One region of the Kluyvera sp. genome, then DNA from elsewhere that is predicted to be linked to it. Evidence: predicted binding sites of a transcription regulator. Region 1 holds the regulator's gene; each other region holds the start of a gene.
What was found. Region 1 encodes ArgR, which controls arginine synthesis, uptake and breakdown. Its sites were predicted from a motif close to ANTGAATAAAAATACANT; they were not measured.
Positions count from the first base shown of each region.

Region 1 (8,043 bases):
CGATCAAATTCAGGGGATTGTCGTCAATGAGATAGCCCCGGATGGCCCGGCGGCACAGGCGGGTATTCAGAACAACGACGTGATTATTTCGGTCAACGGCAAACCGGCGATTTCCGCGCTGGAAACCATGGACCAGGTCGCCGAGATTCGTCCGGGATCGGTCATTCCGGTGGTCGTGATGCGTGATGATAAGAAACTGACCATGCAGGTCACCATTCAGGAATATCCGGCGTCGGGCTAAGCAGCAGAAAAAGCAAAGGGGCCATTGGCCCCTTTGTCACGTCTAAGGCGTCACGCCTTATTTATTGATGAAATCTTCACCCAGCTGAATATCTTTTCTCAGCGTCTCAAGCATACCTTCCAGCGCCTGCTGTTCGTAAGCGCTCAGTTTGCCAATCGACTGGCGTTCTTCAATCCCGTTTTTACCTAACAGCAGCGGCTGCGAGAAGAAGCGCGCGTACTGGCCGTCCCCTTCGACATAGGCGCATTCAACCACGCCCTTCTCGCCCTGCAGGGCGCGAACCAGAGACAGGCCGAAACGCGCCGCCGCCTGGCCCATGGAGAGCGTAGCCGAGCCGCCACCCGCCTTCGCTTCCACCACTTCGGTGCCCGCGTTCTGGATGCGTTTGGTCAGGTCGTTCACTTCCTGATCGGAGAAGCTCACGCCGGAGATTTGCGATAATAAAGGCAGAATGGTCACGCCAGAGTGGCCGCCTATCACCGGCACTTCAACTTCGCTGGCGCTTTTACCTTTTAGCTCCGCCACGAAAGTGTTGGAGCGGATGATATCCAGCGTGGTCACGCCGAACAGTTTGTTCTTGTCATATACGCCCGCCTTTTTCAGCACTTCAGCGGCAATGGCCACTGTGGTATTCACCGGGTTGGTGATAATACCAATACAGGCTTTCGGGGCGGTTTTGGCGATTTGTTGCACCAGGTTTTTGACAATACCGGCGTTAACGTTAAACAGATCGGAGCGATCCATACCGGGCTTACGCGCCACACCGGCGGAAATCAGGACCACATCAGCCCCTTCCAGCGCAGGTGTAGCGTCTTCACCGGAGAAGCCTTTGATTTTAACATCCGTCGGAATATGGCTGAGATCGACCGCCACACCTGGCGTGACGGGGGCAATATCATAGAGAGAGAGTTCTGAACCTGAAGGCAGTTGGGTCTTTAGTAGTAGGGCAAGCGCCTGGCCAATACCGCCGGCGGCACCAAGGACTGCGACTTTCATCCTAAACTCCTTATTATGGTTAATGACTTTCAGGTAACAACCTGTCGTGGACCGCATAAACCAACGCAGGAGATACCAGTTGTTACTCCATTGCGGCGACCTTAATTCACAAGGTAAATAATTACAATATAATTGCTTACAGAATGCGGGCCATTCAACAGCATCCGCACTACTCCCAGAAAAAGGCCTTTCTACGAAACCAAATTTTCATCAACTATCGATTACAATATACTCAGCACGTTGCGTAAAACAACAGCAATTTAATAACATTTCATTTACTTTTAACTTATTTGGATCCCGTGATATAGGCATGTTTCTTAGGTCTAATTTTTGATAAAATCCGCCCTTTCTCTATTTGGCTTAGCCTCTGGAGCAAATTATTTTGCATAAAAATTCACCTATATGCATAATAATGTTAATTTCACCACCATACTCGGGTGACTTATGCGAAGTTCAACTAAACAAGAAGAATTAGTTAAAGCCTTTAAAGCATTACTGAAGGAAGAAAAATTTAGCTCTCAGGGCGAAATTGTTCAGGCCTTGCAGGAAGAAGGTTTCGATAATATTAACCAGTCCAAAGTTTCTCGTATGCTGACCAAGTTTGGCGCCGTGCGTACCCGCAACGCTAAAATGGAAATGGTTTACTGCCTGCCGGCCGAGCTGGGCGTGCCGACAACCACCAGCCCGCTGAAGAATCTGGTGCTGGATATTGATTACAACGATGCGGTCGTGGTTATCCATACCAGCCCCGGCGCTGCACAGCTGATCGCTCGCCTGCTTGACTCTCTGGGCAAAGCGGAAGGCATTCTCGGCAGTATTGCCGGTGACGACACGATTTTCACCACGCCGGCACGCGGGTTCACCGTTAAAGATCTCTACGAGGCCATCCAGGTTCTGTTCGAGCAGGAGCTGTAATCCCTCTTCCTTTCTCCTCTGGTCCACCAGAGGAGCTGCTTTAACTGCAAATTCCCCTACGTTTCACTCCCGTCTCGTTAACATTAAGTGCGATTTTCTGCCCACAATCATAGATCCAGTGAATATATCCGTTCATAAGCGCACAAAAAATCAAATTCTAATATCTATTTGATTTTGCTCACTATTAACACTTAACTTTACCAAAATGTCTCTTTTTTTATACGTATCTGTTCTAAAAATGACGATTTTTGAGATCTAATTACACGCGAAACCATTAGCTAGGTATTAATATTTTATGTGATTAGTGTATACTTAATTTCGTGATGAGGGTCACAAAACAAAGACCTTCCAAAAAAATTCGACGAGGTGAGTATCATGAAAATCAAAACAACTGTTGCCGCTCTGAGCATCCTTTCCGTTATCTCTTTCGGTGCGTTTGCCGCTGACTCTATCAGCAGCGATCAAGCACAAAGCCGTCAGTCAATCGGCACCGTTTCCATCGGTTCCGTCGGTTCATCTCCGATGGATATGCACGAAATGCTGAACAAAAAAGCGGAAGAACAAGGTGCATCATCCTATCGCATCATTGAAGCGCGTACCGGCGCTCATTGGCACGCAACGGCTGAACTGTACAAATAAGTTCGCGTCAGGCAGCACGTCGGCAGTGTAGAAAAGTTTAATACCCAGCGGTCCCAGGAATCAGAAACAACATCCTCTCACCGCTGAAGAATGAAGAATATGGTGAGGAGTAAAACATTATGAAAAGCGCAATGATCATCGCATCCCTTGGTCTGGCATCCGTTCTGTCCTTCGGCGCAAGTGCCGCAGTGCAACAGGTTAACGCGGAGCAGGCACAGAATCTGCAATCCGTCGGCACCGTTTCTGTTTCTCAGATCGGTAGCGACCCGATGGATATGCGCAGCGCATTAGCCGCTAAAGCCGAAAAACAAGGCGCCAGCAGCTACCGCATTATTGAAGCCCGTACCGGCGACCATTGGCACGCTACGGCTGAGCTGTACAAATAAACCCTCGTCGTCTTGTCCGACGACTTGCCCTCGCCCTTATGCGAGGGCTTTTTTATGCTCGTTGCACGTTGAACCGCAGCATCCCTTCCAGCTCTTCTTCCGCTTCATCAAACAGCAGAATCAGCGCGCCGTAGCGACGACGCTGCTTGTCGTCAAGATGGATAAACTCGATCTCCAGCGGTAACGGCATTTGTGGGCCGGTGACCGCATCCCAAAGTGCATCCAAATCGCGAATCGACTCACGATCGAGGGCAAAGAGTTGAGCGAACTCCCGATAAAAATCGCCCTGATCCTCTATCTCGTCAAAATCAAAAGTATAGATTTTCATCTCACGCCCTCTCCCATCCTGCAAACTAAAGTCCCCCAATGTGCAGCGTTTTTACCTCAAGGTACTCTTCCAGTCCCAGCACCGAGCCTTCACGCCCCAGCCCGGACTCCTTAACGCCGCCGAATGGCCCCAGCTCAGTTGACACTGCACATTCGTTAATACCGATCATCCCGCTTTCTAACGCCTGCGAGACGCGGAACACGCGAGACAGGTTTTGCGTATAGAAATAGGCGGCCAGGCCGTAGGGCGTATCATTCGCCCGGTGAATAACATCATCCTCATCGCGGAAGCGGAAGCACGCCGCCAGCGGGCCAAACGTCTCTTCCTGCGCCAGCAACATCTGTTCCTGACAGTCGCCCAGCACCGTCGGCTGCCAGAAGTTGCCGCCCAGCTCATGAGGCTGACCGCCAGCCAGCACCTTCGCCCCCTTCGAGACGGCGTCTTCTACGTGCTCACGCACTTTTTTCACTGCCGCCGCTTCAATCAGCGGGCCAACGACCACGCCATCATCCAGACCGTTGCCGACTTTCAGCGCTTTCACGGCGGCGGCAAGCTGGCTGGTGAAACGGTCATAGACGCTATCGTGAATATAGAAACGGTTCACGCTGACGCACACCTGCCCGGCGTTGCGGAATTTATTGGCTACCGCCCCCTGTACCGCCGCGTCGATATCCGCATCCTCAAAGACGATATAGGGCGCATTGCCCCCCAGCTCCATCGAGACTTTCTTCATGGTTTCCGCAGCGTTACGCACCAACGTTTTCCCCACCGCCGTCGAGCCGGTGAAGGAGATCTTACGCACGTCGTGGCTCGCCATTATGGCGTCGCTGATTTCTGCCGTGTTCCCCGCCACCGCGTTCAGCACACCGTCAGGGATCCCGGCCTTCTTCGCCAGCGCCAGCAGCGCGAACGCGCAGAGCGGCGTGTTGTTGGCAGGCTTAATCACCCCGGTACAGCCCGCGGCCAGCGCCGGGCCGAGCTTACGAGTCAGCATCGCCATCGGGAAGTTCCACGGCGTGATCGCCGCCACCACGCCAATCGGTTCACGCGTCGCCAGAATGCGCGAGCCGGGTTTCGCCGGGGGAATGATCTCCCCATTTGCCCGCTTGCCCTGTTCGGCAAACCACTGGATAAAGCTCGCCGCGTAATCCACTTCCCCTTCCGCCTCTTTCAGCGGTTTGCCTTGTTCAATGGTCATCAGACGCGCCAGCCAGCTTTTATTTTCAATCATCAGCTGATACCAGCGATAAAGCAGCTCCGAGCGCGCTTTTGCCGTTTTTGCCCGCCACTGTGGGAACGCTTTTGCCGCGGCGGCAATCGCCTGTTCGGTCTCATGCTTTCCGGCCTTCGCTACCTTTGCTACCACCTCGCCCGTTGCTGGGTTCAGCACGTCAAAGGTGGCGTCGAGATGGCGCCATTCGCCATTGACCAGATAGCCTGTTTGAAAAAGGTCATTGTCCTGTAGCGCTTGCGTGGTCATTACACCCTCCTGAAAAGTGTTTCCAGTTAAGTATAGCTATCGCTTTTACGGCAATAGTTGCCAGAATAACGAAAGTCGCATTAATGACGGGGAAGCGTGCTGTGATGAGTGAATATCCTGTTTTCAATAAGCTGCGCCAGGAACTCGGTTTGGCGCATTTCGCTACGAATAAGGTGACGTTAAGCGGTTGTGGGCCAATTTATCCCACGCCGTTTGCCATCGGTGACGCCGCCGCATCAATACTGGCGCTGCAGGGGATTATGCTGGATGCGCTGAGAGGTACTCAGCAGGACATTCACGTTAACGCCCACTGTGCCGCCGCATCGACCCACGCGGTGACCTTTCAGCAACAGAACGGGTATAACTGGCAGTACAACGATCCCGACTATCCCACTACCGATTTCTATTTGACCCAGGACAACCGCTGGATTTTCCTGCACGGCGGATACCCGCGGCTGCGTGACGGTATTCTCGATATCCTTGATGTGCCGAATAACCGCGCCAGAGTGGCGCAGGCGGTCGCAAAATGGAACGCCGAGGCGCTCGAAGAGACGATAGCCCGCGCCGGGCTGTGCGCGGCAATCGCCCGCAGTCATGATGAATGGCTGGCGCATCCTCAGGGGCTGGCGGTGAGCCAGGAGCCGCTAATCCGCTTCACGCGTCTGACCGACAGCCCCCCTAAACCTCGCCAGTACGGCAATGAGCGGGTTCTTCAGTCGCTGCGGGTGCTGGACTTCACGCATGTGATTGCCGGGCCAACTGCCACCCGCGGGCTGACGCAAATGGGCGCTGACGTGCTGCATATCTCATCTCCCTATCGCCCACGTATTCTGCCGTTTGACGTCGATACCAATCACGGTAAACGCAACGCCTACCTCGAACTGTCCAGCGCCGATGGGGCAAGGCGAGCGGCGCAGCTGGTGCGCGATGGCGACGTGTTTGTGCAGAGCTATCGCCCAGGCGCGCTCGCCCGCTATGGGCTCAGCAATGAGGAACTGGCGCGCAACAATCCGCACATTATCACCGTGAACCTCAACTGCTACGGACATCGGGGGCCATGGAAAGACCGTCCAGGGTTTGAACAACTGGCTCAAACGGTGACGGGAATGGCGGTGGCGCAGGGCGAAGGAGGCCAGCCGCAGCTGGGGCCAACCTATCCCAACGACTATTTGAGCGGCTACCTGGCGACACTCGGTGTGTTGATAGCGCTGGAGCGTCAACGTCACGAAGGCGGCGCATGGCAGGTGGATGTATCGCTGTGTCGAACGGCAACATGGTTACAGGAGTTGGGAAGCCTGGCTGAGTGGCGTCACGTACCGCCACCGGATGCTCAAGCCATCGCGAGCGCGATGGCAGTGGAACAGGGGCCGTTTGGCGAACTGCGTTACTTCAATAGCGCGCTGTCGTTGGCGCACACGCCGATGCGCTTCTCGCAGCCAGCGATGCCGCTGGGGGCACACGAGGCCGCGTGGTGGTAAATTTCCCGGGTCTATTCGGCCCGGGAAATTAACTAATTGATGGTTAAAGCGCTCTGATACTTATGCAGCATCGCCACCAGCCGTTCAACCGGCTGCGTCACCTGCTCGGGCGCTTCCCAGACGCGAAGCTTATTCTGGTAAACACTCAATTCATCCAGCAACCGCGAGAAGTAGTAATGGCGTTTATCGTCGCTGCTGGCCGAAATCACCTTATCGGCGGTGCGGCGCAACTGGCGGTGGAAAGCCGACAGATCGTCATTGACTGGAATCGGCGCGTCACGCAGGCGTTGGTGCGCAATGATAAGCGTCAGCGCCAGGCGGAACTTAGCGACATCGCCGGGAAACTTGTTCAGCAGTAAAAAGAGCTGCTGATACAACGCCGGCAGATGGTTCTCTTTGCGCCGCGCCATATTGGTGGTCATCGCCGAAACGGCGGCAAACACAAACTGGTTCAGCAACACACGGCCAGTGCGCAAGCGCGAGTTATCGCGAATCAGCAGAATGACGATCAGCGCCATAAAGCAACCGACAATCTGCCCCAGCGCGCTGTCGAGAAACTGGCTGAAGTGGAAAGTCATCGGGTTATCCAGCACCAGAATGTTGATGGTACTGGCCAGCGCGCCAAGCGAGCCCAGCCGCCGTTTCTGCACCTCAATGCCGATAAAGAAGCACATCACCGCCAGGCTCAGGCACAGCAGGAACATACTTTGCTGGGTGGCGGGCATGATCACCAGGAAATAGAGCGCGCCGATCGGCAAAGCGGCAATCGTCCCGTAAAGGAAGTCGATCGCAACCATGCGCGGATTGGGAAGACGCATCGCCAGCGAGGTCACCACGGCGATCATCACCATCGCCCCGCTACCTGAGGTCCAGCCGGTCCATAACCAGAATAAAATGCCCAGCGCGCAGGAAACCGTGGTACGCCAGAAGTTGACCATCGCATGATGACGTTCGGCGGATTCCGGCCTCACCACCACTTCGCTTTGCAGAATTTCTTCTTCGCGGGCGCTGATCTTGGCGTTGCCAACCACACCACGTCTGAGCAGCAGGTAGCGCGTGGCCGCACCGACCCAACTGTAGATGGTGACCGGCGTATCGTGTTCGCCGGTCCACGCCAGCACGCGACGCATGCGCTTAAGCTGACGATGTACATCCTGCACCGTCTCGACCGGCTCCTCAAACAGCTCGCGGTAAGCGTCTGTCACCAGCTCCGGGCGCGAATTCTGCATGATAAACGTTTCAACGGCCTGGGTGATCATCGTCAGTGAGACGGTATTTAGCGCTTTCAGGCGACGGTTAGCGCGTGTCCAGCGTGATGACTCCATATTCAGGTTGCTACGCATACCTTCCAGCGCGGTAGCGCGGCGCACCAGCGCAAGCCAGGCGCGATCCATCTCATCGCTGTCACCGTGCTTAATGCACAGTTGCATCAGGCGGTATTGATCGATGAGCATCGAATCCAATTCGTTATCGATCTCTTTTTTGATCGAACGCGGAGAGAACAGCAGATCGGCGACGATCGCGCAGACGATACCGATCACGATCTCGCTACAGCGCTCTACTGCGAACTGCGGCGTTAA
Region 1 is NZ_CBDKZX010000040.1:4,381-12,423, forward strand. Features, by position in the region: gene degS (outer membrane-stress sensor serine endopeptidase DegS) at 1-241, shown strand, start outside; gene mdh (malate dehydrogenase) at 299-1,237, opposite strand; gene argR (transcriptional regulator ArgR) at 1,682-2,152, shown strand; gene yhcN (peroxide/acid stress response protein YhcN) at 2,528-2,791, shown strand; gene yhcN-B (DUF1471 family stress response protein YhcN-B) at 2,911-3,177, shown strand; gene ACW14G_RS14190 (barstar family protein) at 3,230-3,505, opposite strand; gene ACW14G_RS14195 (NAD-dependent succinate-semialdehyde dehydrogenase) at 3,531-4,985, opposite strand; gene ACW14G_RS14200 (CoA transferase) at 5,090-6,463, shown strand; gene aaeB (p-hydroxybenzoic acid efflux pump subunit AaeB) at 6,496-8,043, opposite strand, start outside.

Region 2 (8,043 bases), on a different contig from region 1:
GCTGGCGGCGGCGATGCTCAGCCGCGATACCGGCGAAGGGCACGTGTGCCTGCCTCTGTCGCACCTGAGTGCGACGATGCAGGCGAAAGGGCGCGCGCGTGAATTCTGGCAGCAACTGTTCACCGATGCCGACGCGCCAGAAGACTGGGCTGAGCTGTTGCTGGCGTCTAAGGCCGTGAGTGCCGGTGAACGCCCGTCGCCGCTGATACTGAGCCGTGACCGGCTGTACCTCAACCGCATGTGGCATAACGAGCTGACGGTGGCGCGCTTCTTTAGCGACACCCAGGTTCCGCTGGCGGTAGACGAGGCGCAGCTCCAGCAGACACTGAGCGCGCTGTTCCCCACCAGTGACAACGTCGACTGGCAGAAAGTCGCTGCCGCCGTTGCGCTGACGCGGCGTATTTCGGTGATCTCCGGCGGCCCTGGCACCGGGAAAACCACCACCGTCGCCAAACTGCTGGCGGCGCTGGTACAGATGGCGAATGCCGAAAAACTCCGTATTCGCCTGGCGGCCCCGACGGGTAAAGCGGCTGCGCGCCTTACCGAATCTTTGGGCGCGGCGCTGCGTAAACTGACGCTAAGCGACGCGCATAAAGCGATGCTGCCGACCGAGGCCAGCACGCTGCACCGCCTACTGGGCGCGCAACCCGGCAGCCAGAAAATGCGCTACCACGCGGGCAACCCGCTGCACCTTGATGTGCTGGTGGTCGACGAAGCCTCAATGATCGACCTGCCGATGATGGCGCGGCTGATTGACGCGCTGCCGCCGCACGGGCGAATCATCTTCCTCGGCGACCGCGATCAGCTGGCGTCGGTTGAGGCGGGCGCGGTACTGGGGGATATCTGTAGCTGGGTGAACGCTGGCTATACGCCTGAACGCGCGGCGCAGCTAAGCCGCCTGGTAGGGAGCGACCTCCCGGCGGGTGAAGGCCAAACGGCGGGGGCGCTGCGCGACAGCCTCTGCCTGCTGCGCACCAGCTACCGTTTTGGCAGCGACTCGGGGATTGGGCAACTGGCGGGTGCGGTAAACCGGGGCGATAAAAAGGCCGTTGGCGAGGTCTTCGCCCGCGGCTTTAGCGATATCGAACTTAAACCGCTGCGCGCGACGGATGATTATGCCGCCATGCTCGACGATGCGCGGATGGGCTACGGTCATTATTTACAGCTTTTACGCGAGCAGGCCGAGCCCGCGGAGGTGCTGGCGGCGTTCGGTGAATATCAACTGTTGTGCGCGCTGCGGGAAGGGCCGTGGGGCGTCGGCGGGCTGAATACGCAGTTCGAACAGCTGTTGGCGCGTCATCGCCTGATTCAGCCGCAGCGCCACTCGCGCTGGTATGAAGGTCGCCCGGTGATGATTAGCCGTAACGACAGCGCGCTGGGGCTGTTTAACGGTGATATCGGCGTGGCGTTAGAGCGTGGGCAGGGGATGCGTGTCTGGTTCCCGATGCCGGACGGGACCATTAAATCGGTGCAGCCAAGCCGTCTGCCGGATCACGATACCGCCTGGGCGATGACGGTGCATAAATCGCAGGGTTCCGAGTTTACTCACGCCGCACTGGTACTGCCGACGCAGCTGGTGCCGGTGGTGAGCCGTGAGCTGGTCTACACCGCGATTACTCGCGCGAAGTCACGCCTGTCTATGTATGCCGATGAAAATCTGCTGGCCGCGGCGATTGCTACGCGTACAGAACGGCGCAGCGGGTTGTCGGCGATATTTGCGGAGATGGCATAGCGGTAAGCGTGGGCACAAAATGCTCCCTCTCCCTTTGAAGGGAGAGGGCCGGGGTGAGGGTTGGGGGCTCCGTGCAGGCATTCCCCTCACCCTAACCCTCTCCCCAAAGGGGCGAGGGGACCGCTCGGCGCAGCTAGACTAAATCCGCCATCAGCACCTTCGAACGACGCTGATAGTTATAAAGCTGCTTCTTACTCTCCGGCAGCAACTCGACATCAACCGGTTTAAACCCACGCTCCTGGAACCAGTGAATACTGCGGGTGGTCAGCACGAACAGATGATTCAGCCCCATTTGCTTCGCCTGCGCGGTAATGCGTTCAAGGAGCACTTCGCCGCGCGAGGAACTGCGATAGTCGGGATGCACCGCCACACAGGCCATTTCGCCAATTTTCTCTTCCGGGAACGGGTAGAGTGCGGCACAGGCGATGGTGGTGTTATCGCGTTGAATAATCGTGAACTTGTCGATCTCCATCTCCAGTTGCTCGCGTGAGCGACGCACCAGAATCCCTTGCTGCTCCAGCGGCGCAATCAGGTCGAGGATACCGCCGATATCGTTAATGGTGGCGCGGCGGATCTGCTCGGCGCTCTCCATCACAATTTGCGTACCGATACCGTCGCGTGAGAACAATTCCTGCAACAGCGCGCCGTCTTCCTGATAGCTGATCAGGTGGCTGCGACGCACGCCGCTGCGGCAGGCTTTCACCGCGCCGCGCAGGAAGCGCGCGGTACCGGAGAGGTAGTCGCCTTCCTGCTCCAGCTCTTCGATGCGCGCCTGCGCTTCGTTCGGGAACAGCTCAGGAACGATTTCACCGGCTTCGTTGTAAACGCCCTGCGACGAGCAGAAGCCAATCATCTTCTCGGCCTTCAGCTTAATCGCCAACTGAGTGGCAATTTCTTCCGAAGTCAGGTTAAAACTTTCGCCGGTGACGGAGACGGCAACCGGCCCCATCAGCACAATGGCGCCGCTGTCGAGCTGGCGGTGGATCGCCTCTTCATCAATACGACGAATACGCCCGCTGTGACAGTAGTCGATACCGTCATCCACGCCCAGCGGCTGGGCGATGATAAAGTTACCGCTGACCACATTGATGTGTGCGCCCTGTAGCGGCGTATTGTTCAGGCTCATCGACAGACGCGCGGTGATATCCAGCTGCAGTTGGCCCGCTGCCTGCTTAACCAGTTCAAGGGTTTTGCTATCGGTGACACGAATGTGTTTATGATAGGTTGGCTGATGCTGATGTTCGGCCAGATTGGCGTCGATTTGCGGACGCGCGCCGTAGACCAGCACCAGGCGGATGCCCAGGCTGTGCAGCAGCCCTATATCATTGACAATGCTTGAAAAGTTCTCATGCTCAATGGCTTCGCCGCCAAGCATGATGACAAACGTCTTGCCCCGATGAGCGTTAATATAGGGGACTGAATGACGAAACCCCTCGACCAGTTCGGTTCTACGTTCCTTCACCACGGCACAACCCTCAATGCATGATTATTCGTAATAAGTGTATTTTTATTCTGTTTTTGCGCTAAACGCAAGCCGGAATTTGCCTAAACATGGGAAAAATCTCCGCCAAATTTCGCTTAACCAACGAATGTTTACCCTTTTATAGATGACAGTTTATTCGCCTTTGGTTAAAGTTTTCGGTCAATCATATTTTGCTTAATTTGAAATCGTCTTTTTTTGCCTGGGATAGAGCATGTCAGGAAGTCAGTCTTTGAGTCGTCGCCGCCTGTTAAAAGGGGCGGGCGCCATGTGGTTGCTAAGTGTCAGTCAGGTTGGTTTCGCTGCCGTCAGTCAGGTGGTGGCCGTCCGCATCTGGCCTGCGTCCAGCTACACGCGCGTTACGGTGGAGTCCAACCGCGTGCTCAAGTATCGGCAGTTTGCGTTGAGCAATCCCGACCGCCTGGTGGTTGATCTTGAAGGGGTGAACCTCAACTCGGTGCTGAAAGGGATGGCGGCGCAGATTCGCGGCGACGATCCGTTCATTAAATCCGCGCGTGTCGGCCAGTTCGACCCGCAGACCGTGCGCATGGTGTTTGAGCTGAAGCAGGACGTCAAACCGCAGCTGTTTGCCCTCGCGCCGGTTGCCAACTTTAAAGAACGTCTGGTGATGGATCTCTACCCCGCTAACGCGAACGATGTGCAGGATCCGCTGCTGGCGCTGCTGGAAGAGTACAACAAAGACGGCCTCGAAAAGCAGGTGCCGCCGGCGCAGAGCGGGCCGCAGCCGGGGAAAGCTGGTCGCGATCGGCCAATTGTCATTATGCTTGACCCCGGACACGGCGGTGAAGACTCCGGGGCGGTGGGGCTGTATAAGACGCGGGAAAAAGACGTGGTGCTGCAAATTGCCCGTCGCCTGCGCGCGCTGATTGAGAAAGAAGGCAACATGAAAGCCTACATGACGCGCAACGAAGATATCTTTATTCCGCTGAAGGTGCGGGTGGCCAAAGCCCAGAAACAGCGCGCCGACCTGTTTGTTTCTATTCACGCGGATGCCTTTACCAGCCGTCAGCCGAGCGGCTCATCGGTGTTTGCGCTTTCCACCAAGGGAGCCACCAGTACGGCGGCGAAATACCTCGCGCAGACCCAGAACGCCTCGGACTTGATCGGTGGCGTCAGCAAAAGTGGCGACCGCTACGTCGACCACACCATGTTCGATATGGTGCAATCGCTGACCATCGCCGACAGCCTGAAGTTTGGGAAAGCGGTGCTCAAGAAGATGGGGCAGATTAACAACCTGCATAAAAATCAGGTTGAGCAGGCCGGATTCGCGGTGCTGAAAGCGCCGGATATTCCGTCGATCCTCGTCGAAACGGCGTTTATCAGTAACGTTGAAGAAGAACGTAAGCTGAAAACCGCGAAGTTCCAGCAGGAAGTGGCCGAGTCGATCCTCGCTGGCATTAAGGCCTACTTCGCCGACGGCGCAACGCTGGCGCGGCGCGGGTAACCGGGCGTGTCGCGTCTGAAAAGCGCCCACGGCGGCAATATCCGCGAAGCGGCGGCGCTGATGGGAGTTTCCGCCGACCAACTGCTGGATTTCAGCGCCAACATTAACCCGCTGGGTATGCCTGAAAGCTTAAAACGCGCGATTGTCGCCCAGCTCAGCTGCGCCGAACGTTACCCTGACGTCGAGTATCAGCAGCTGCATCAGGCGCTGGCGGCGCACCATAACGTTCCGCCGACATGGATTCTGGCGGGCAACGGCGAAACCGAATCCATCTTTACGCTCGTCCAGGGGCTGCGCCCACGCCGGGCGATGGTGGTTGCGCCCGGGTTTGCCGAATATCGTCGGGCGCTGGAAACCGTTGATTGCGCCATCGAGACCTTTTTCCTGCGTGAAGAGGACGACTGGCAGCTGACTGAACGTATTCTTCCGGCGCTGACCGCCGGGCTGGACTGCCTGTTTCTTTGCACGCCAAATAACCCTACCGGCCTGCTGCCGGATGGCGCGCTGCTGACGGCAATCGCCGAACGCTGTCGCGCGCTGGGAATCGCGCTGGTCCTCGACGAAGCCTTTCTCGATTTTATTCCCGATGAAGCGGGCTTTATCCCACGGCTGGCGCAGTATCCGCACGTCTGGGTGCTGCGATCGCTCACCAAATTCTATGCCATTCCCGGCCTTCGGCTGGGCTATTTGCTGAATAGCGATGAACGAGCGGTAGCCAGGCTGCGTCAGCGGCAGATGCCGTGGTCAATCAACGCTTTTGCCGCGCTGGCCGGAGAGGTGGTGCTCAACGATCATGATTATCAACAGGCGACGTTTCGCTGGTTAGCTGATGAAGGCACGCGCTTTTACCGGGCTCTGGGTGAGATTGAGGGGCTGAAGGTGTATCCGGGGCGGGCGAACTACCTTTTCCTGCGCTGCGAGCGAGCGGAGGTTAATCTGCAGTATGCGCTGCTGGAAAAACAGATTCTGATTCGCAGCTGCGCCAACTATCCGGGGCTGGACGGGCGCTACTTCCGCGTGGCGATTCGCAGTCGCCAAGAAAACCAGCGGTTATTGACGGCGCTGCGTCAGGCGCTGGCCTGAACCCCGCCATTCACTGACGCGAGCAGATGCCGCTGCGGCCAGTGCGCCGCCAGGTCGCGCTGTGCCAGTGCCCAGTGCAGATAATCCACATCATGATAGCGACGGTCGAGCATCAGCCCGACCACGCTGCCGCTGTGCGCCACCGTCAGGCCGTACAGGCCACACCGCTCGACAAGTGAAAGCAGCGCCGTAAAACCCGGCTTTGGCAGCAGAGTCTGGCTCGCGACAGCGCTGAGCGTCGCCGCTTCGCCGAGCAGGCTGGGGTTGCAGCCTGTGCAGGCGGTTTGTACCTTATCCCATGCCTGTTGCAGCACCCCGGCGTTGGCCTCCAGCGCCGTGCGTCGCGGCAGGCGGTGATAGTCGGCGGTGCGAAGCTGAACCGGGCTCTCCAGCACCAGCAGGTCAAAATGAGGGGCGGGGGCGCAGGCAATCTGGGTTTGGGCATGGTGGTGGTCGAAAAGCGTCAGCGCATGAAACAGGGTGCTGTCCGTCGGCTCCAGCGAGACGCACAGCGCCGCCAGTTCAGATTCACTGAGTGAATGTCCCAAATGATGCGCAGTGGCAACGGCAGTGGCGGCAATATCAGCGGTGCTGCTGGCCATCCCTTTCGCCACGGGAATGGTCGAGTCAATCTCAATGCGCAGCGTCTGGCTCAGCGTTAGCGGATAGCCCCAGCGCGCCAGCAGCGTATTGACCATCGCCCGCGCCAGCGGTCGCTCATTGACGAGCGGCACGCCCTCGCGCACTTCCACGGTGCTATACCAGTCTATCGGGCAGGAGACGAGCTTTTCGCTGCCGAGAATCCAGCCCTGAATCAGTTCCCCACCGGAGGCGGGACAGCGCGCCACGCTCATGATTTTCCTTGCCTTGCCAAACGAAATATAACTACCGCAAATAAATATGCCGGTATTGTCATAGCGCAACGAAATCCTTCTTTCGCGGCGCTAGAGTAACCTGCTTTTTATTTTATGCGGGCCGAGGTGCCGGCATAAATCTGCAACCAACAGGTTTGACATAGTATGTGCCAGGGAAGAGGGTGTAAATCCCTCGCAGCCCCCGCTGCTGTGATGCTGACGACCCCGTGAAGACCACTGATCCTGAGGATCGGGAAGGACGGGTAAGGATGACGCTAAGCCAGAAGACCTGCCTGTTGGCCATTCACAACAACTTCGGTGGGAAGTGGGTTGCTTTGAGTCGCACAGTCTTCGGACTGGGCGTGCGCACGGCTATACCCGAGAACCACCCTGAATAGGGTCAGGGTATGGCAGCCAGACAGCACGCATTTATCCTCGCAGGCACCGGCAGCGGCTGTGGTAAAACCACGGTGACGCTCGGCCTGCTGAGGCTGCTTCAGCAGCGCGGTCTGCGCGTTCAGCCCTATAAAGTCGGCCCGGACTACCTCGATACCGGCTGGCACACCGCACTGTGTGGCGTCGCGTCCCGCAATCTCGACGGCTTTATGCTGCCCCCTTCTACGCTCAATGCGCTGTTCGGCGAACAGATGCAGCAGGCCGATATTGCCGTTATTGAAGGCGTGATGGGCCTCTATGATGGTTACGGTACCGACCCCAACTATTGCAGCAGCGCGGCGATGGCTAAACAGCTGGGCTGCCCGGTCATTCTGCTGGTGGACGGTAAAGCGGTCTCCACCTCCATTGCCGCCACGGTGATGGGGTTTCAGCACTTCGACCCGAGCCTGAATATCGCGGGCGTCATCGTTAACCGCGTCAACAGCGATAGCCACTTCCAACTGCTGAAAAACGCCATTGAGCGTTACTGCGACCTGCCGGTGCTCGGCTACGTGCCGCGCGCGGAAGGGGTATCACTGCCGGAACGTCACCTTGGTCTGGTCACCGCCCGAGAATCGCTCATCGATGCGCAGCCGTGGCAGGATTTCGCCGCGACGCTGGAACGGACGCTGGATGTCGATCGTCTGCTGGAGCTGAGCGCGTTGAACACGTTACCGCCGGGCGAGTGGCCGCCGATGCCGGCCAGCGGCGAGGGGCTTACCCTCGCGGTCGCGGATGATGAAGCGTTCAATTTCTACTACCCGGATAATCTTGCGCTGCTGGAACGCGCGGACGTAACCCTTGTCCGCTTTAGCCCATTGCATGATGCGGTACTTCCCGACTGCCAGATGATCTGGCTCGGCGGCGGCTACCCGGAACTGCATGCCCGAGCGCTTGCCGCCAACGCGCCGATGCTGGCCCAGCTGAGGGCGGCGCATGAGCGCGGCGTGGCGATTTACGCCGAATGCGGCGGCCTGATGTATCTCGGAAGTAC
Region 2 is NZ_CBDKZX010000041.1:13,232-21,274, reverse strand. Features, by position in the region: gene recD (exodeoxyribonuclease V subunit alpha) at 1-1,732, shown strand, start outside; gene argA (amino-acid N-acetyltransferase) at 1,866-3,197, opposite strand; gene amiC (N-acetylmuramoyl-L-alanine amidase AmiC) at 3,427-4,677, shown strand; gene cobD (threonine-phosphate decarboxylase CobD) at 4,684-5,760, shown strand; gene ACW14G_RS14410 (L-threonine kinase) at 5,745-6,614, opposite strand; cobalamin riboswitch at 6,749-6,925, shown strand; gene ACW14G_RS14405 (cobyrinate a,c-diamide synthase) at 7,022-8,043, shown strand, end outside.
Region 2: a site for ArgR is predicted at 3,231-3,248, ahead of argA (amino-acid N-acetyltransferase). Genes of this name have one in related genera too.

Region 3 (8,043 bases), on a different contig from region 1:
GATGTCAGACTCGCTTTCTTATCACTTCTGGAACAGCGGCGTGGTCATTCGCCACAACGAAGAGTACGAGAAGATTGAAGGCGTGGACGACGGCGTGATCATGCACCTGAAGTCCGGCAAAAAGCTCAAGGCCGACTGCCTGCTGTTTGCCAACGGCCGTACCGGCAACACCGACTCACTGTCGCTGGAAAATATTGGCCTACAGGCCGATGGCCGCGGCCAGCTGAAAGTGAACAGCATGTACCAGACCGCCCTGCCACATGTCTATGCCGTCGGCGACGTAATTGGTTATCCGAGCCTGGCCTCTGCTGCCTACGATCAGGGACGTATTGCTGCCCAGGCGCTGATGAAAGGTGAAGCCACCGCACACCTGATTGAAGATATTCCGACCGGTATCTATACCATTCCGGAAATCAGCTCTGTTGGCAAAACCGAACAGCAACTGACCGCCATGAAGGTGCCGTACGAGGTCGGACGCGCCCAGTTTAAACACCTGGCGCGAGCGCAAATCGTCGGGATGAGCGTGGGGAGCCTGAAAATCCTGTTCCACCGGGAGACGAAGGAGATCCTTGGCATTCACTGCTTTGGCGAACGCGCGGCCGAAATTATTCACATCGGCCAGGCGATCATGGAGCAGAAAGGTGGCGGTAACACCATTGAGTACTTCGTTAACACCACCTTTAACTACCCGACGATGGCGGAAGCCTATCGGGTTGCGGCGCTAAACGGCTTAAATCGCCTGTTTTAACGTCTTGTCGAAATGACCGTCCATCGCCTCACGGACGGTCTCTGCCAGCTGCTCATAGCGGCTGCGCAGCGGCGATCCAGGTCGATAGACCAGCCCAACGGTGCGGCGCGGCTCCGGCTTAATGCATGGCAGGTAAACGACACCATCGCGTTTACGCTCATGCGGCACGGCCAGCGCTGGCAGTAAGGTAATACCGCTGCCCGCCGCCACCATATTGCGCAGCGTTTCCAGACTGGTCGCGCGGAAGTGCGTGTCTTCATCCGCACCGGCTTCAAAACAGAACCCCATCGCCTGATCGCGCAGGCAGTGACCGTCTTCCAGCATCAGCAATTTCTCACCGGCCAGATCCGACATCGGCACGCGATCGCGCTCAGCCCATGGGTGATCTTCATAGATCGCCAGCATCATCGGTTCGTCAAACAGCGGCACCTCAATAAAGGCTTCGCTCTCTTTCACCAGGGCCAGAATGGCGCAGTCCAGCTTACCGCTATCAAGCTGCGCCAGCAGCTGATGGGTTTGCGCTTCGTGCAGGTACATTTCCAGCTTCGGGAACGTCTGGTGCAGCATTGGGATAATGTGGGGCAGCAGGTACGGGCCAACGGTCGGGATCAGGCCGATATGCAACGGGCCGGACATCGTCTCCCCCTGCTGGCTAGCCATCTCCTTGAGCACTTTGACCTCACGTAGCACGGTACGCGCCTGGTCCACCAGCAGCAGCCCGGCCTGGGTAAACAGCACCTTACGGCTGGTGCGTTCCAGCAGCATAACGCCCAGTTCATCTTCCAGTTTACGAATCTGCCCGCTCAGGGTTGGCTGGCTGACGTGGCAGGAATCTGCCGCCCGGCGGAAATGCCGGTGTTCAGCTAATGCCACCAGGTATTCAAGATCGCGAATATTCATTATTCATCCTCCATCGCCACGATAGTTCATGGCGATAGATAGAATAGCAATGAATGATTATCCCTATCAAGGATTCTGTTTAATAATAGACCACAGAAACAGCGCGGTTCCTTGTTTAACCCTTTGAAGTCGCCGCGTGGATTTCTGAGTTTCTCTCAAAACTCGACTAACTAAAGCCAACATGAACGTTTGCGGGCCCCGTGGCCCGCTTTTTTTGCGCACAAAAAACCCGGCGTCGCTTGCGCTCGGCCGGGCTATCTTTTGGCTATGCAGAGGGCTAGCTCAGGCGCGCCTTCGCGTCGCTAATCGCCTGCGCTACCTGCTTAGGCGAGACGCCGCCTTTTGCCGCACGTTTATCGAGGCAAGATTGCAGAGACAGAATCGGGTAAACGTCATCGCCAATCACCGCGCTGAATTTCTGCAGATCGGCCAACGGCAGATCTTCCAGCGGCTTGCCCTGGGCGATGGCTTCCACCACCGTTTCGCCCACGATGTGGTGCGCTTCACGGAACGGCACGCCTTTAGCGACCAGATAATCCGCCAGTTCGGTGGCGTTGGCGTAGCCCTGCTGCGCCGCTTCCTGGCAACGCGGACGCTTCACCTGAATGCCGTCCAGCACCAGCGCCGCCATATGCAGACAGTCCAGCCAGGTATCCAGCGCGTCAAATACGCCTTCTTTATCTTCCTGCATGTCTTTGTTGTAAGCCAACGGCAGACCTTTGAGGGTCATCATCATGCCGGTCAGCGCACCCTGTACACGGCCACATTTACCGCGGATCAGCTCCAGCGCATCCGGGTTTTTCTTCTGCGGCATCAGAGAAGAGCCTGACGTCACGCGGTCAGAAAGCTCAACAAAGCCCGCTTCACCGGTATTAAAGAAGATCAGGTCTTCCGCGAAGCGCGACAGGTGCACCATACCGATGGAAGCGTTAGACAGCAGCTCCAGCACGTGGTCACGGTCAGACACGCTGTCCAGACTGTTGCGGGTCGCAGACGCGAAGCCCAGCCAGCACGCCAGCTGTTCACGGTCAATTTCATAAGCGGTACCCGCCAGCGCGCCGCAGCCCAGCGGGCTGACGTCCAGACGCTTGAGGGTATCCTGCAGGCGGCTTTCATCGCGCGCCAGCATCTCAACGTAGGCCAGGCACCAGTGAGCAAACGTCACCGGCTGCGCGCGTTGCAGGTGAGTGTAACCCGGCATCACCGCGTCCTGGTTCGCCTGCGCGGTTTCCACCAGCGCGGTTTGCAGCTGACGATTCGCGGCCAGCAGCTCCGCCACGGTGTCTTTGCACCACAGCTTGAGATCGGTCGCGACCTGATCGTTACGGCTACGCCCGGTGTGCAGCTTCTTACCCAGTTGGCCGACCTTATCAATCAGCTTTCCTTCCACCCAGCTATGGATGTCTTCGGCATCGCTTTCCAGGATCTGTTGCGGATTAGCGCGAACTTCTTCCAGCAGCACGCTCAGCGCCGCTTCCAGTTGAGATTGCTCTTCCGCCGTCAGTACGCCAACCGTCACCAGCGCTTTAGACCAGGCTACAGAGCCAACGATATCCTGCTCCGCCAGGCGATAATCAAAGCGTAAAGAGTCGTTGAACTGTTTGAACCGCTGATCTGCTGCCTGAGAAAAACGCCCGCCCCAAAGTGCCATAACATGCTTCCTTAAATTCGTTTATTTATGCCGGGTAGTCTCCGGCCTGAAAACAACCCTCACCCCGGCCCTCTCCCTGAGGGAGAGGGGGAAAACCGTCAGTTCCCTCGTCCCTGTGGAGAGTGGGAGAACTATACCGGCTCCGGCCAGTCCCCTCTCCCCTGTGGGGAGAGGGTTAGGGTGAGGGGAAAATCACTTACGCCAGAATACGCGTACCGATCGGCGTACCGTTAAACAGCGCCGGCAGCTGCTCCGCGTGACGCCATGAAGCGATATCGACCGGGCGGCCCAGCGTGCGTGCCGCATCCAGCGCCGCGTTCACCTTCACAATCATGCCGTCGGTAATAATCCCCTGCTCGATCAGCTGTTCCGCCTTGGCCGCAGTCATTTCCGCAATGCGCTGGCCTTTGCCATCGAGAATACCGCTGACGTCGGAGAGCAGAATGAGATCCGCACCCAGCGTGGCCGCCAGCGCGGTTGCCGCCTGGTCCGCGTTGACGTTCATCAATTGCCCTTCGACGGTCACGCCGATAGAGCTCACCACCGGCAGGAAACCGCCTTCCAGCAGCAGATTAATCAGTTTAGGCGATCCCGGCTGCGCCAGACCAACGTGGCCCAATTCTTCATCCAGTTTAGTGACCTGCACGCTGTCACCGTCGCCGAGGAACAGGCCCACGGAGGCGATTTCATGCTTCTTCGCCCAGGCCAGCAGCGTTTTGTTGGCAGTGCCCGCCAGCGCGCCGGTGATAATGTCGATCTGATCGGCAGGCGTCACGCGCAGGCCATTTTTCTTTTTCACCGGCAGGTTGAGCTGCTTCATCAGCTCATCCACCACGCAGCCGCCGCCGTGGACAATCACCAGCGGGCGTTGATGCGACTCGCGGTAGTTCACCAGCGCGGTAAACAGACGCTCCAGCGCTTCTTCGCTATCCAGCAACACGCCGCCCAGTTTGATAATTAATGGATTCATCGTCATCACACCTTAGATAAGAGACTGCGTCTCAGCGAAGCCGAAACGGATATTGGCGCACTGCACGGCCTGTGCGGCAGCGCCTTTCAATAGGTTGTCTTCGGTCGCCACCACGATCAGGTGCTCGCCCTGCACGGCAAAACCGATATCACAGAACGGCAAGCCGACGACGTTTTTCAGCGCCGGAACACCCTTGTCGTATAAACGCACCATCGGCTTATCGCCGTAGGCCTGCTGTAAGGCTTCCGCCACCTGCGCATGGGTCACGCCCGGTTTCAGGCGGCAGGTGATGGTTTCCAGAATCCCGCGCGGGAAATTGCCCAGGTGCGGGGTGAAAATCACCTCGGCGCCAAGGTGGCTGGCGATTTCCGGCTGATGCCGGTGGGTAAACACGCCGTACGGTTGCAAACTCACTTCACAGAAGCTGTTGGAGATCGCCGCTTTACGTCCCGCGCCGCTCACGCCGCTGGTCGCGTTGATCACCGGCCACTGGGAGAGATCCAGTAAATCGCCGTCGATCAACGGTTTTAAGGAAAGCTGTGCCGCCGTGGGATAACAGCCCGGCACGGCAATCAGCTGCGCCTCTTTCAGCGCTTCGGCGCTCCATTCGGCCAGGCCATATACCGCCTGCGCCAGCAGTTCCGGGTGCTGATGGGTAAATCCGTAATATTTTTCATAGAAGGCGCCGTCGTTCACGCGGAACGCGCCGGAGAGATCAAACACCACGCAGCCCGCCGCGAGGAACTGCGGCGCAAGGTCGTGGCTGACTTCATGAGCGGTGGCGAGGAACACCACATCAACACCGGCGCTGAATTCACTGATGTCGGACATCGGCTGCAAAGGGAGATCAACAATCCCTTTTAGCTGTGGATGCAAATCGGAGATTAACTTTCCCGCATCATTGCTTTGCGCTGAGACCGTCAAAGCGGTTATGTTCATATGAGGATGGCGATTCACATAGGTCACAAGCTCAGCGCCAGCGTAACCGCTCGCGCCCACAATCAGCGTATTCAACATCGGGGCCGTTTACCTTCTTATGTCTGTTTGCCTGATTAAGCGTCGTCACTTCACCCTACCGTTGGTGGGTTTTCTTACGCCTAATGATAATGTATTTTTATTCACAAATACTGCATGAATATTGATACTATCACGACCCGAGGTGTGTCAACAATGAAAAACAATTTACCACCATTTATCGAGATTTACCGTGCGTTGATCGCCACACCGTCCATCAGCGCAACCGAAGAAGCACTCGATCAGAGTAATGCGTCTTTAATCACTCTGCTGGCCGATTGGTTCGCCTCTCTCGGCTTCAATGTTGAGGTGCAGCCGGTTCCCGGCACGCGCAATAAATTCAACCTGCTGGCCAGCACCGGACACGGCGCGGGCGGGCTACTGCTTGCCGGTCATACCGATACCGTACCGTTCGACGACGGGCGCTGGACCCGCGATCCGTTTACCCTGACCGAGCACGATAACAAGCTCTACGGTCTGGGCACTGCCGATATGAAAGGCTTCTTCGCCTTTATTCTCGACGCGCTGCGGGATGTTGACGTGACGCAGTTGAAAAAGCCGCTCTACATTCTGGCGACGGCGGATGAAGAGACCAGCATGGCGGGCGCGCGCTATTTCTCCGAATCCACCGAGCTACGCCCGGACTGCGCTATCATCGGTGAGCCCACCTCATTGCAGCCGGTGCGCGCGCACAAAGGTCATATGTCGAACGCCATTCGCGTCATGGGCCAGTCCGGCCACTCCAGCGACCCGGCGCGCGGTGTGAACGCCATTGAAATCATGCACGACGCCATTGGCCGCGTGATGCAGCTGCGCGACTCGCTGAAAGAGCGCTATCACTATGAAGCGTTCACCGTACCGTACCCAACGCTCAATCTCGGTAGCCTCCACGGTGGCGATGCGTCCAACCGTATCTGCGCCTGCTGTGAGCTACATATGGATATCCGCCCGCTGCCGGGCATGACGCTGAGCGACCTCAACGGTCTGCTGGATGAAGCATTGGAGCCGGTCAGCGCGCAATGGCCGGGCCGCCTGACGGTTAGCGAGCTGCACGCACCGATTCCGGGCTACGAATGCCCGCCAGATCATCAGCTGGTTGAAGTGCTGGAAAAACTGCTCGGCACCAAGACCGAAGTGGTGAACTACTGTACCGAAGCGCCGTTTATCCAGACCTTGTGCCCGACCATCGTCCTCGGGCCAGGCTCGATTAATCAGGCACACCAGCCGGACGAATACCTGGAAACGCGCTTTATTAAGCCGACGCGCGAATTAATTACCCAGGTCGTGCATCACTTCTGCTGGCATTAATGTGTTCTGCCCGGTGACGCTACGCTTACCGGGTCTACCCTCGCCTGCAGGCCGGATAAGCGCAGCGCCATCCGGCATCTCTCCGCCCCCCGATTCCCGCGATCGCCTTCACATTTTCATAAGCATTTCTTATCTGGCACGATGTGAATTAACTTTCGTCAATTGCCGCAATTTATTCGTTTGCTGAAGCGATTTCGCAGCAATTGACGTACGGGTTTTTACGTGGCTTTATAAAAGAGGTGTCTTTATCCCGCCCTTTCGTTCCAAAGGCTGGGATATAACAAAATAAAATGAGATGGGGTGTCTGGGTTAATGAACGAACAATATTCCGCGTTGCGTAGTAATGTCAGTATGCTCGGTAAAGTGCTAGGCGATACCATCAAGGATGCGCTTGGTGAGAACATTCTTGACCGTGTAGAAACGATCCGTAAGTTGTCCAAATCTTCACGTGCCGGCAACGAAGCCAATCGTCAGGAGCTGCTCACCACGCTGCAGAACCTGTCCAACGATGAGCTGCTGCCGGTTGCCCGCGCGTTCAGCCAGTTCCTGAACCTGGCCAATACCGCTGAGCAGTACCACAGCATTTCGCCGAAAGGCGAAGCGGCAAGCAACCCGGAAGTGATTGCCCGTACCCTGCGTAAACTCAAAGACCAACCCAATCTCAACGAAACCACGATTAAACAGGCCGTTGAATCCCTGTCGCTGGAGCTGGTACTGACCGCGCACCCGACTGAAATCACGCGTCGTACGCTGATTCATAAAATGGGCGAAATCAACAACTGCCTGAAACAGCTCGATAATAACGACATTGCCGACTACGAACGCAACCAGGTGATGCGCCGTCTGCGCCAGCTAATTGCTCAGTCATGGCACACCGATGAAATTCGTAAGCATCGCCCAAGCCCGGTAGATGAAGCTAAATGGGGCTTCGCTGTTGTGGAAAACAGCCTGTGGGAAGGCGTACCGAACTATCTGCGTGAACTGAATGAACAGCTGGAAGAGAACCTCGGCTACCAGTTGCCGGTCGATTTCGTGCCGGTACGCTTTACCTCGTGGATGGGCGGCGACCGTGACGGCAACCCGAACGTCACCGCCGAAATCACCCGCCACGTGCTGCTGCTCAGCCGCTGGAAAGCGACCGACCTGTTCCTGAAAGATATTCAGGTGCTGATTTCCGAGCTGTCGATGGTGGAATGCACCGACGAACTGCGCGAGCGGGTTGGCGAAGAAGGCGCGACCGAGCCGTATCGCTACCTGATGAAAACCCTGCGCAGCCAGCTGATGGCCACCCAGGCCTGGCTGGAAGCACGCCTGAAAGGCCAGCGCCTGCCAAAACCAGCCGGTCTTATCAGCCAGAACGAGCAGCTGTGGGAACCGCTGTACGCCTGTTATAAATCACTACAGGCCTGCGGTATGGGCATCATCGCTAACGGCGAGCTGCTCGACACGCTG
Region 3 is NZ_CBDKZX010000113.1:27-8,069, forward strand. Features, by position in the region: partial or broken gene ACW14G_RS21130 (FAD-dependent oxidoreductase) at 1-748, shown strand, start outside; gene oxyR (DNA-binding transcriptional regulator OxyR) at 731-1,648, opposite strand; gene argH (argininosuccinate lyase) at 1,926-3,299, opposite strand; gene argB (acetylglutamate kinase) at 3,496-4,269, opposite strand; gene argC (N-acetyl-gamma-glutamyl-phosphate reductase) at 4,282-5,286, opposite strand; gene argE (acetylornithine deacetylase) at 5,440-6,591, shown strand; partial or broken gene ppc (phosphoenolpyruvate carboxylase) at 6,904-8,043, shown strand, end outside.
Region 3: a site for ArgR is predicted at 5,375-5,392, ahead of argC (N-acetyl-gamma-glutamyl-phosphate reductase). Genes of this name have one in related genera too.